Regions from separate parts of the Klebsiella sp. R445 genome, predicted to be linked through region 2. Evidence: predicted binding sites of a transcription regulator. Region 2 holds the regulator's gene; each other region holds the start of a gene.

Region 1 (3,133 bases), 1.2 Mb from region 2:
CGACGAGACGCTGGCGGTAGATTCACAGCAGGATTCCGTGGTGGAGATCGCGTGGCAGGGACAGAGTTTTAACGGCAATACGCAGCAGGTCCTGCTGGAGCAGCTGGAGCAAAAAGGCATTCGCATTCCCTACTCCTGTCGGGCCGGCATCTGTGGCAGCTGCCGTATCCGGCTGGAAGAAGGTGAAGTCAGCCCGCTGAAGAAAAACGCGGTGGCGGCAGATGGCACCATTCTGTGCTGTAGCTGCGTACCTAAAACTGCTTTACGGCTGGCTCCTTAGCCAACGTGGTGTTTACACCGCCTGACCCAGACTGTAGCTGGCGGCACCTGATGCCGGTTGCAGTCGGTCGTTCATAATTTTAATCACGTCACCAAGCTGCAAAATACGTCCTGCGACCGTCACTCCCGGCTGGGCCAGCAAACACAGGGCCGCATTTTCCCCGGGTTCAACCACCAGCAAATTCACCTGTTGTCCGGTATCGCTGAGCCAGGCGCTGGCGGCATCACCGCTCACCGGCTGCCAGCTGGCGTCATGAGAAGTGAAATGCCAGCTTTTTGGCATTTGTGGTTTCAGGAAGCGAATCGCGACCAGCGCATTAAGGACTAATTCCGCGCGCTGCTCTTTCGATAATTCTATATCGCGACATTTCTCTTCGAAGGAAAAATAAAGCGCAGCATCGTCAACGCAAAATCCGGATGGCGCGAAGGCGTCCGGGGTTAACATCCGACGCGCAAAACGCGAACGGAACAACATACCATTGGCCAAATCGAGCATCATACGATCGTGCTCTTCATCGTAATACCAACGCCAGTTATCGTCAGGTTTAATTCGCATCGTCTACTCGCCCTCTTTTGCGTCCAGCCTTAATTACAATGGCATCCTGCAACAAAATTATTTCCAAAATTAAGAAAAGACTAAAATGTCTAAATAAGCAACAATGAAGGAATATAAAACAACCAGGGCCGGAAATAAAGCCCTGGGTGGGATCAGAGGGGGAAAAGATTAGATATGGGTAACAATTTCTTTAATCAGGGGCGGCCCTTTAAAAATAAACCCGGAATAAATCTGGACCAGACTCGCCCCCGCGGCCATTTTTTCTCGCGCGGCGATCACCGAATCAATCCCGCCAACACCGATAATAGGTAACCGACCATTTAATTCCGCCGCCAGCATACGGATAATTTCTGTACTCTTCAGCTGCAGCGGACGACCGCTAAGACCACCGGTTTCATCACAGAATTTCATTCCCTGTACCAGCGAACGATCGAGGGTGGTATTGGTCGCGATGACGCCATCAATATTATGACGAACTAAACTATCGGCGACCTGGATCAATTCTTCGAGAGAAAGATCCGGCGCGATCTTCACCGCTACTGGAACATATTTTTGATGCTTCTGCTGAAGCTCCAGTTGCTTATTTTTAATACCGGAAAGCAGATCGTCGAGGGCCTCACCATATTGTAAGGTACGCAGCCCTGGCGTATTCGGCGAGGAGATATTAATGGCGATATAACCGGCATAGGGATAGATTTTTTCCATACAAATCAGATAATCATCTTTACCCTGCTCGACCGGCGTATCTTTATTCTTGCCGATATTAATGCCGAGGATACCGTCAAAATGCGCCTTTTTGACGTTCTCAACCAGGTTATCAACGCCGTGGTTATTAAAGCCCATGCGGTTGATCAAACCTTCCGCATCGACCAGACGGAAGATCCTCGGCTTGTCGTTGCCCGGCTGCGGGCGTGGCGTCACGGTGCCAATTTCAATAGAGCCGAACCCCATGGCGCCGAGCGCGTCGATGCACTCGCCATTCTTATCCAGCCCTGCGGCCAGACCCAGCGGATTCTTAAATGTGAGACCCATGCAGGTAACCGGTTTGGTCGGCACCTTCTGGCGAACCAGCATTTCCAGCGGCGTACCTGATACTCGGCGTAATTGTTGAAAAGTAACTTCATGAGCGCGCTCAGGATCGAGCTGAAAAAGGGCTTTACGAACGAAGGGGTAGTACATGAACTCTCCTGGATTCCCGGTGGCAAACCGGGGGCGTATTATGTTCGATCGGCGCCAGAAAGGGAATTGACCTACAACAAAAAATCTCGCATCCGACGCAAACGTTTTCTTCTCTTCCCTTCCATTATGCAAATTCTGACAAAACAAGGGTGGAAAAATCATTTAGGGAAATAAATCGCCTCTGTCACACTGCACGCAAATGTTATCAATTATAGATAAATGCAAACATTTAGTTATAAGGAGAGAGACGATGCGTGTCATTACACTTGCGGGCAGCCCGCGCTATCCTTCCCGTTCCAGTGCGCTTCTGGAATATGCCAGAGCAACACTCTCCGCGGTTGATGTTGAAGTTTGCCACTGGCACCTGCAAAACTTTGCCCCGGAAGACCTGCTTTATGCCCGTTTCGATAGCCCGGCGCTGCAGACCCTCAACGAACAACTGTCCGGCGCTGACGGGTTGATTATCGCCACCCCGGTCTATAAAGCGTCGTTTTCCGGTGCCCTGAAGACCCTGCTCGACCTGCTGCCGGAGCGGGCGCTGGAGGGGAAAATCGTCCTGCCGCTGGCCACCGGCGGCACTATCGCCCATATGCTGGCGGTGGATTATGCCCTGAAGCCGGTTCTCAACGCCCTGAAAGCCCAGGAGATCCTCCACGGCGTCTTTGCTGACGATAGCCAGATAACCGACTATCAGCACAAGCCGCAGTTTACGCCAAACCTGCAGGGCCGCCTCGATCAGGCGCTGGAAACGTTCTGGCAAGCGCTGCACCGCACCGCCAGCCGGGCCCCTGGCCTCAAGACCATTCGCGGGGTGGAGCATGCGTAATATCCTGCGAACCTTGACCCTCAGCGGGTTACTGACATTTTCTGCCCTGAGCCACGCGGCGGAAACCACGCCTGACGCGCTGCGCATCGGCTACCAAAAAGGCAGCGTCAGCATGGTGCTGGCCAAAAGCCACCAGCTGCTGGAAAAACGCTATCCACATACCACCATCTCCTGGGTGGAGTTCCCGGCGGGACCGCAGATGCTCGAAGCGTTAAATGTCGGCAGCATCGATCTGGGCAGTACCGGTGACATTCCGCCGATATTTGCCCAGGCCGCCGGGGCCGATCTGGTTT
Region 2 (3,133 bases):
ACCGCCCAGGTAGTTGCCCAGCGAGAAGCCCACGCCAATCAACACCAGCATCGCGGTGACAAACAGCGGCGAAGCATGGGTAATGGTATGCAGCACCGGAGAAATGTAGGTATAGAGGGTGAACATGGCCCCCGCCCCAAGCACCGTGGTCAACAGGGCGGAAAGCACCTGCGGACGCACCAGCACCGACAGCTCCTGTTTAACATTCGGACGCTCACCGGCGCTGCCTTTAGGCAGAGAGAACCACAGGCTGATCATCGCCACCACTCCCAGCCCTGCGGTAGCAAGGAACGACATCCGCCAGCCGATAGTCTCGCCAAGCCAGGTCGCCGCCGGCACGCCGCCGATATTGGCGATCGTCAGCCCCATAAACATGGTGGCAACCGCGCTGGCCTGTTTGTCTTTCGGGACGACGCTGGCGGCCACTACCGAACCGAGGCCAAAGAAAGCACCATGGTTAAGGCTGGTGATAATGCGTGAAATCAGCAGCGTGGTGTAATCAGGAGCCATGGAAGAGAGAACGTTGCCGAGGGTGAAGATCGCCATCAGGAAAATCAGCGCGTTTCTTCGCGCACGATGAGAAAGCAGCAGCGTCATCAGCGGCGCACCAACCATCACACCTATCGCATAGGCGCTGATCAGCATTCCCGCAGCCGGAATAGACACGTCGACGCCTTTGGCAATGACTGGCAGTAATCCCATCGGGGAAAACTCCGTCGTACCAATACCAAATGCGCCTATCGCCAGCGCGAGCAGGGGAAAGTTGATTTTCATTGCATGACTCCAGCAGACCGTCATCGGCGACGGTATCTCATCAGAAGTCAAAAGCATGACATCAATCACAGAAAAACAAAAGTAAACGAAATGGCAAAAGATTTTTGCGAAAATGATAATAATGGCGGGAACGGGGGGAAAGTGACCTCTCCCCCGGGAAAATTAGTGCAGAACTGCGGTCAGCCCGGCGGCAACGATTAGACCTAGAACAATAATCGTTGTTGTCAGCGAAAATTTTAAATCTGTATCCATCAATTTTTCCCCCTGTTTTTCCCACACGAAAAGTGAGCTTGCTCATTTTTGCACAATATCGCATAAAAATCTTCCAGGATTTAGGGTGATACACATTTTTGCTCTTCCCCTTTGCCGCAAGATCGGACAAAATCCCACGCTAATTTGAAAGCGTATCGGCCATTGACCCCTTCCTGTCGTTCTGTGTCGTTTTCCCGACGTGATGCAATGTTGAACATTGTATTCAGGGTGTGTTTAGGCAAACGTTTACGTACCGATTATCAGACGTTCAGGTCAAGGTCTGGAGTGAGAAGTAATGGCAACTATTAAAGATGTAGCGAAGCGCGCAAACGTTTCCACTACAACAGTATCACATGTTATTAACAAAACCCGTTTCGTTGCGGAAGAGACGCGCAATGCGGTCTGGGCCGCCATTAAAGAACTGCACTACTCACCGAGTGCTGTCGCGCGCAGCCTGAAGGTTAATCACACCAAATCTATTGGTCTGCTGGCAACCAGCAGCGAAGCGGCCTATTTTGCTGAAATTATCGAAGCCGTTGAAAAAAGCTGCTTCCAAAAAGGCTATACCCTGATTCTGGGTAATGCATGGAACGATCTCGAAAAGCAGCAGGCTTACCTGTCAATGATGGCGCAAAAGCGCGTCGACGGCCTGCTGGTCATGTGCTCCGAATATCCGGAATCGGTGCTGAGCATGCTGGAAGAGTACCGCCATATTCCAATGGTGGTGATGGACTGGGGCGAGGCCAAGGCCGACTTTACCGATTCTGTCATCGATAACGCCTTTGAAGGCGGCTATATGGCCGGTCGTTATCTGGTGGAACGCGGCCATCGCGAAATTGGCGTGATCCCCGGCCCGCTGGAACGTAACACCGGTGCCGGACGTCTGGCAGGCTTTATGAAAGCCATGGAAGAAGCGCAGATTTCCGTACCGGATAACTGGATTGAACAGGGTGACTTCGAACCGGAGTCCGGCTATCGCGCGATGCAGCATATCCTGAACCAACACCACCGCCCGACGGCAGTCTTCTGCGGCGGCGACATCATGGCGATGGGTGCTATTTGCGCGGCGGATGAAATGGGGCTGCGCGTACCGCAGGACATTTCGCTGATCGGCTATGACAACGTGCGCAACGCCCGCTATTTCAGCCCGGCGCTGACCACGATTCATCAACCGAAAGACTCCCTCGGCGAAGCCGCGTTTAATATGCTGATGGATCGTATCGTCAACAAGCGTGAAGAGTCCCAGTCTATCGAGGTTCACCCGCGCCTGGTGGAGCGTCGTTCCGTCGTTGACGGCCCGTTTGTCGATTACCGCCGTTAGTCCCCTTCCCGGCGCCGGCTAATCCGGCGCCCGCAACCATTCCCGGTTTAACGTTTCACTATCGCCAAGATAATCCAGCATCCACAGCAGCGCAGGCGATGCGTCGCTCTGTTGCCAGGTCAGGCAGCACGCCGCATCCGGAAACGGGTTTTCCAGTTCAAGGGCGACCCATTCTCCCCGGTCGATCCACGGACGGGCAAAGTGCGTCGGTACCATCCCCACGCAAAGCCCGGCAGACAGACAGGTGGCAGAGGATTCCCAGTCGGGCACCACCACACGCTTTTGGTTATCCAGCAGCCAGGTCGTTCGTTTTGGTAAAGACCGGGAAGTATCCTCTCTGACCAATGAGGGCCAGTTGCGCAACTCGTCATCACTCAGCGGACTGGTCATCTGCGCCAGTGGATGATGGCTGGCCACTACGCAGTGCCAGTTCAGCATGCCCATATCGCGAAAGGCGTAGCGCCCCCCGACCGGAATCGAACGCGTCGCTCCAATCGCCAGCTCCACGCGGCCATCCGCCAGCGCATCCCAGACGCCGTTGAACACTTCCTGAAAGACAATCAGCTCAACGTCCGAAAAGTGACGATAAAAATCGACAATCATCTGGCGCATTCGTGCCGGTTTGACGATGTCATCGACGGCAATTGACAACTGACCGCGCCAGCCATTGGCTATCTGCTGGCACTGCTGGCGGGTGATCTGCATTTTTTTGATAACAGAGCGTCCTTCCTGTAAAAACCAGACCCCGGCCGGGGTTAATTCAACATCCCGATGACGACGTTCAAA
Region 3 (3,133 bases), 2.6 Mb from region 2:
TCTGTGGGCGAGTATAATTCCTCAAGTTAACTTGAGGTAAAGCGCTTTATGGAAAAGAAATCGACCCGCATTAAAATGCTGCTGACCCCAGGCGAGGTGGCAAAACGTACCGGTGTTGCCGTCTCGGCTCTGCATTTCTACGAGAGCAAAGGGCTGATTCACAGCCAGCGCAATACCGGCAATCAGCGGCGCTATCGACGTGACGTGCTACGTGCGGTGGCGATCATTAAAATTGCCCAGCGTATCGGTATCCCGCTGGCGACCATCGGCGATGCGTTTGGCGTATTGCCGGAGGGGCATAACCTGAGCGCCAAAGAGTGGAAGCAGCTCTCGTCGCAGTGGCGGGAAGAGCTGGACCGCCGCATCCATACCCTTACCGCGCTGCGCGATCAACTGGATGGCTGTATTGGTTGCGGTTGCCTGTCACGGCGCGACTGCCCGTTGCGTAACCCGGGAGATAAACTGGGTGAAGAGGGGACTGGGGCGCGACTGCTGGAAGATGACGTATAAAAACTAAAGCGCCACAACAGGGCGCTTTAGTTGTTTTCCGGTCTTTGTCTTTTACTCTATCCTACTGGTTCGCAGGAGGGTTTCCCCCGACGTCGACTCCCCTCAGTATTGCGCAAGATGTTGATGGAGGTTCCGGATTGCGTCGACAATTTAATTGTGGCACAGCCCCGTCATTTCACCGGTTTATTTCGCCGAAATTTTTCCGCCAATCGTCGTCAGTTCCTATAGTTAATTCGAACAACTGACGGGAGAATCTCCATGCTGACGGTGCATCACCTCAATCAATCGCGATCGCAGCGCGTGCTGTGGGCGCTTGAAGAACTCCAGCTGCCCTATCGCGTGGTCAGCTACCAGCGGCAGAAGAACATGCTGGCGCCCCCGGAACTGAAAAAGATCCATCCGCTTGGCAAATCGCCGGTGGTGGAAGATAACGGCTACGTGCTGGCGGAGTCGGGCGCGATTCTGGAATATTTGCAGGAAACCTACGATAGCGAACAGCAGTTCAGGCCGCAGGGGACCGCCGACAAGCTGCAATATCGTTTCTGGCTGCATTATGCCGAGGGTTCGCTGATGCCGCTGCTGTTGATGAAGCTGGTTTTTGCCAGCCTCGGCAAACCGCCGATCCCTCTCGGCATGCGAACGCTGGGTAACGTGCTGGGCAAGGGCGTGCAGAAAGCCTGGCTGGATCGACAAATTGCCACTCACGCCCGCTATATAGAAGAGCATCTTGCCAGCCAGCCGTGGTTTGCGGGGGCAACGCTGAGCATGGCCGATATCCAGCTCAGTTTTCCGGTGATGGCGCTGCTGGCGCGCGGTGGTATTGCCGATTTGCCGCACATCCGGCGCTGGGTGCAGCAGGTGGAACAGCGTCCGGCCTGGCAACGGGCGATTGAACGCGGCGGTCCGTTCACCCTGCCGGAGTGAAGTAGTGATTTTTGTGATGACCGCCAGGAATTGCTATCAGCGCAATACAAAAATGTTACCGGATTGCGCATGAACGACAACGTTTGCGCATCGGCTGGTTATTTCGTGAGCGTCATAAGCAAAATTTAGCGAATTAGCGTAAACATCAGTTGAAAAGGCCCATCTAAAGGCTGGATAATCGTTTGCTTTTTTATTTTGCTCGCTATTTATCCCAGAAATAATTCGAGTTGCAGGACAACAATGCGCAGGCAACTTGAAGGATGACGGGTATATCCTCCTTTGCGGGGAGGTGGGTAAATTTATTCTGACCACCGTATTGTATGCGTGGAGTTAAACGTTTGCTTTTTGCAGCCCCCCTGGCGTTGCAAGCAGCACAAGGAGATCGCGTTTAACTGGCAGTGGATGGTCCATCACGTATGCAGACAAACGATAAAAATTTTCAGGGGACGTTTTCTATGTCTACGCCTTCAGCGCGTACCGGCGGTTCACTAGACGCCTGGTTTAAAATTTCAGCTCGTGGCAGCTCCGTTCGTCAGGAGATTGTCGCCGGTTTAACCACTTTTCTGGCGATGGTGTACTCGGTCATTGTTGTCCCAGGCATGCTGGGGAAAGCCGGGTTCCCTCCGGCCGCGGTGTTTGTTTCCACCTGTCTGGTCGCAGGTGTCGGCTCTCTGGTGATGGGGCTGTGGGCAAACCTGCCGCTGGCGATCGGTTGTGCTATTTCGCTGACCGCGTTTACCGCCTTCAGTCTGGTACTGGGGCAACACATCAGTATCCCGGTAGCGCTGGGTGCTGTATTCCTGATGGGTGTGCTGTTTACGGTGATCTCCGCCACCGGCATTCGTAGCTGGATCCTGCGCAATTTACCGCAGGGCGTTGCGCACGGTACCGGGATTGGTATCGGCCTGTTTCTGCTGCTGATCGCCGCTAACGGCGTGGGTCTGGTCATTAAAAACCCGCTGGACGGCCTGCCGGTCGCGCTGGGTAACTTCGACAGCTTCCCGGTGATCATGTCCCTGATTGGCCTGGCGGTGATTATTGGCCTGGAAAAAATGAAAGTCCCGGGCGGTATTCTGCTGACGATTATCGGTGTTTCTATTGTCGGCCTGATCTTTGACCCGAACGTTCACTTCTCCGGCATTTTCGCGATGCCTTCGCTGAGCGATGACCAAGGCAACTCGCTGATTGGCAGCCTGGACATTATGGGGGCGCTGAATCCGGTGGTACTGCCTAGCGTACTGGCGCTGGTGATGACCGCGGTGTTTGATGCGACCGGCACCATTCGTGCAGTGGCGGGTCAGGCTAACCTGCTGGATAAAGACGGACAGATTATTAACGGCGGCAAAGCGCTGACCACCGACTCCCTGAGCAGCGTCTTCTCCGGCGTGGTTGGGGCAGCACCGGCGGCCGTATATATCGAATCAGCGGCAGGTACTGCGGCAGGCGGCAAAACCGGCCTCACCGCGGTGACCGTTGGCGTGCTGTTCCTGCTGATCCTGTTCCTCTCCCCGCTCTCTTATCTGGTCCCGGCGTATGCCACGGCTCCGGCGCTGATGTATGTCGGCCTGCTGATGCTGAGCAACGTTGCCAAAATCGACTTTAATGATTTCGTCGATGCGATGGCGGGTCTGATCACCGCGGTCTTTATCGTGCTGACCTGTAACATCGTAACCGGCATTATGATCGGTTTTGCCACCCT
Region 4 (3,133 bases), 1.0 Mb from region 2:
ATCCCAAACTGATGGGCTTTAGCGGCACGGTACAGTACATGGCGTCCTCCGGCGCTCCGCTCCCGACGCTGTCGGCGATTATCGCCATCGTGATGGAGGTTCCGGCGGCCATCCTGATTATCCTCGGCTTCTTTACCCGTCCGCTGGCGGTTATTTTTATTTTTTACACCCTCGGCACCGCCGTCATTGGTCACCATTACTGGGACATGACCGGGGATGCGGTTTTACCTAACATGATTAACTTCTACAAAAACGTCAGTATCGCCGGAGCCTTCTTGCTGCTGGCCATCACCGGGCCGGGGTCGCTCTCCCTCGACCGTCGTTAAGCACCGATCGCCAGACGTAAAAAAGGCCGCATTTGCGGCCTTTTTCTTTACGCTTGCGTCACTAAACGTTATGCGTAAACCGGGAAGCGTGCACAGACGTCCAGCACTTTGCCCTTCACGCGCTCAATGACCGCTTCGTCATTGATGTTGTCCAGCACGTCACACATCCAGCCAGCCAGCTCTTTGACTTCCGCTTCTTTAAAGCCACGGCGAGTCACGGCCGGAGAACCAATACGGATACCGGAAGTCACAAACGGGCTCTTCGGATCGTTCGGTACACTGTTTTTGTTGACGGTGATGTTGGCGCGGCCCAGGGCAGCGTCAGCTTCTTTACCGGTCAGGTTTTTGTCGACCAGATCCAGCAGGAACAGGTGGTTTTCAGTACCGCCGGAAACCACTTTGTAGCCACGGTTCAGGAACACTTCAACCATCGCTTTCGCGTTCTTAGCAACCTGCTGCTGGTAGACTTTGAACTCAGGCTCCATCGCTTCTTTCAGTGCGACAGCTTTACCCGCGATAACGTGCATCAGCGGGCCGCCCTGCGCGCTTGGGAAGACGGCAGAGTTCAGTTTTTTGTACAGTTCTTCGCTACCGCCCTTCGCCAGGATCAGGCCGCCGCGCGGACCCGCCAGGGTTTTGTGGGTGGTGGTGGTCACAACGTGAGCATGCGGAACCGGGTTCGGGTACACGTCTGCCGCGATCAGGCCTGCAACGTGAGCCATATCAACGAACAGATAGGCGCCGATGCTGTCAGCGATTTCACGCATTTTTGCCCAGTCAACGATGCCGGAGTAAGCAGAGAAACCACCGATGATCATCTTCGGTTTGTGTTCCTGAGCCTGCTTAGCCATATCTTCGTAGTCAATTTTACCGGACTCATCGATACCGTAAGGAATGATGTTGTACAGCTTGCCGGAGAAGTTTACCGGGGAGCCGTGAGTCAGGTGACCGCCTTGTGCCAGGTTCATACCCAGAACGGTATCGCCCGGCTGCAGCAGCGCGGTGTAGACCGCAAAGTTAGCCTGAGAACCAGAGTGCGGCTGCACGTTGGCATAATCAGCGCCGAACAGCTCTTTTGCACGATCGATAGCCAGTTGCTCAACGATATCAACGTATTCGCAACCGCCGTAGTAGCGCTTGCCCGGATAGCCTTCGGCATATTTGTTGGTCAGCTGAGAACCCTGCGCCTGCATGACGCGCGGGCTGGTGTAGTTCTCGGAGGCGATCAGTTCGATGTGCTCTTCCTGACGTACTTTTTCCTGCTCCATAGCCTGCCACAGTTCGGCATCATAATCGGCAATGTTCATTTCACGCTTTAACATCCGCATCTCCTGCTCAGCTAACAATAGATTACAGCTCTAAAAGGGGGGCCTTTTCGGGCAACGGCCCACAGTATAACTGAATCGTTCTGTGATAACAGGTCTTGACAAAGGATTTTACGCAAACGATTGGCTCCGCATGATACAAGGCTTTGAGCAACAACGACTCCACGATTATCAACGGATTTCTTTTCAGGTTTGTGATGCAAATAATTCATGTTGTTACCACTACAGGGAAAAGTGTTAAAGAACCATTTACATTGCAGGGTTATTTTTATAAGATGCATATAAAATACATCATTTAAATAACTCTTAAGGAAGCTGCTATGCTCGACGCTCAAACCATCGCTACCGTCAAAGCCACGATCCCCTTGCTCGTCGAAACCGGCCCTAAGCTGACCGCCCATTTTTACGATCGCATGTTCGCGCATAACCCGGAGCTCAAAGAGATCTTCAACATGAGCAACCAGCGTAACGGCGATCAGCGTGAAGCGCTGTTTAATGCGATTGCGGCTTACGCCAGCAACATCGAGAACCTGCCTGCCCTGCTGCCGGCAGTCGAGAAAATCGCGCAGAAACACACCAGCTTCCAGATCAAACCGGAACAGTACAACATCGTGGGTGCTCACCTGCTGGCGACGCTCGATGAGCTGTTCAGCCCGGGCCAGGAGGTGCTTGACGCATGGGGAAAAGCCTATGGTGTACTGGCGAACGTCTTTATCAACCGTGAAGCGGAAATCTACCAGCAGAACGCCAGCAAAACCGGCGGCTGGGAAGGCACCCGAGCGTTCCGCATTACCCGCAAAGCCCCGCGCAGTGCCCTGATTACCAGCTTCGACCTGGAGCCGGTAGACGGTCAGCCGGTCGCCGATTACCAGCCGGGCCAGTACCTGGCTATCTGGCTGAAGCCGGAAGGGTTTGAATATCAGGAAATTCGCCAGTACTCGCTGACCCGCAAGCCAAATGGCAAAAGCTATCGCATCGCGGTGAAACGTGAAAACGGTGGCCAGGTTTCAAACTGGCTTCACGCTGCGGCGCAGGAAGGGGATATCGTACATCTGGCGGCACCGGCAGGTGACTTCTTCCTCGACGTCACCGCGCAAACACCGGTAACGCTGATCTCCGGCGGGGTTGGTCAGACACCGATGCTGGCGATGCTCGAAACGCTGGCAAAAACGCAGCATGCCGCCCAGGTTAACTGGTTCCACGCTGCGGAAAATGGCGACGTTCACGCGTTTGCCGATGAAGTTGCCGCCCTGGGCGCTACCCTGCCGGCGTTTCGTTCCCACGTCTGGTATCGCACGCCCACCGCCGCCGACCGTCAGGCTGCGCGCTTTAATAGCGAAGGTCTGATTGAATTGTCCGAGCTGGCCGATGCGCTGCGCGATCCGCAGATGCAGTATTATCTCTGTGGTCCGGTGGTGTTTATGCAGTTTGCCGCGAAGCAGCTGGTGGCGTTGGGCGTGAGCGGCGAGAACATTCACTACG

What was found. The regulator PurR, encoded in region 2, represses purine synthesis genes. The targets are predictions, from matches to a motif close to CANGCAAACGTTTGCNTG.
Region 1: the regulator PurR is predicted to act here: its motif matches at 2,109-2,126, upstream of pyrD (quinone-dependent dihydroorotate dehydrogenase).
Region 3: the regulator PurR is predicted to act here: its motif matches at 1,762-1,779, upstream of ACMYSN_RS13180 (NCS2 family permease).
Region 4: the regulator PurR is predicted to act here: its motif matches at 1,764-1,781, upstream of glyA (serine hydroxymethyltransferase).

Annotation. Positions count from the first base shown of each region.
Region 1 covers NZ_CP180446.1:1,376,327-1,379,459, forward strand. Annotated here, with positions in the region: gene ACMYSN_RS06440 (YcbX family protein) at 1-280, shown strand, start outside; gene zapC (cell division protein ZapC) at 293-835, opposite strand; gene pyrD (quinone-dependent dihydroorotate dehydrogenase) at 1,004-2,014, opposite strand; gene ssuE (NAD(P)H-dependent FMN reductase) at 2,265-2,840, shown strand; gene ACMYSN_RS06460 (sulfonate ABC transporter substrate-binding protein) at 2,833-3,133, shown strand, end outside.
Region 2 covers NZ_CP180446.1:210,933-214,065, reverse strand. Annotated here, with positions in the region: gene ACMYSN_RS00980 (MFS transporter) at 1-774, opposite strand, end outside; gene cydH (cytochrome bd-I oxidase subunit CydH) at 937-1,026, opposite strand; gene purR (HTH-type transcriptional repressor PurR) at 1,322-2,347, shown strand; gene punR (LysR family transcriptional regulator) at 2,366-3,133, opposite strand, start outside.
Region 3 covers NZ_CP180446.1:2,812,996-2,816,128, reverse strand. Annotated here, with positions in the region: gene soxR (redox-sensitive transcriptional activator SoxR) at 49-510, shown strand; gene ACMYSN_RS13185 (glutathione S-transferase family protein) at 769-1,434, shown strand; gene ACMYSN_RS13180 (NCS2 family permease) at 1,890-3,133, shown strand, end outside.
Region 4 covers NZ_CP180446.1:4,501,895-4,505,027, reverse strand. Annotated here, with positions in the region: gene ACMYSN_RS21330 (DoxX family protein) at 1-326, shown strand, start outside; gene glyA (serine hydroxymethyltransferase) at 395-1,648, opposite strand; gene hmpA (NO-inducible flavohemoprotein) at 1,972-3,133, shown strand, end outside.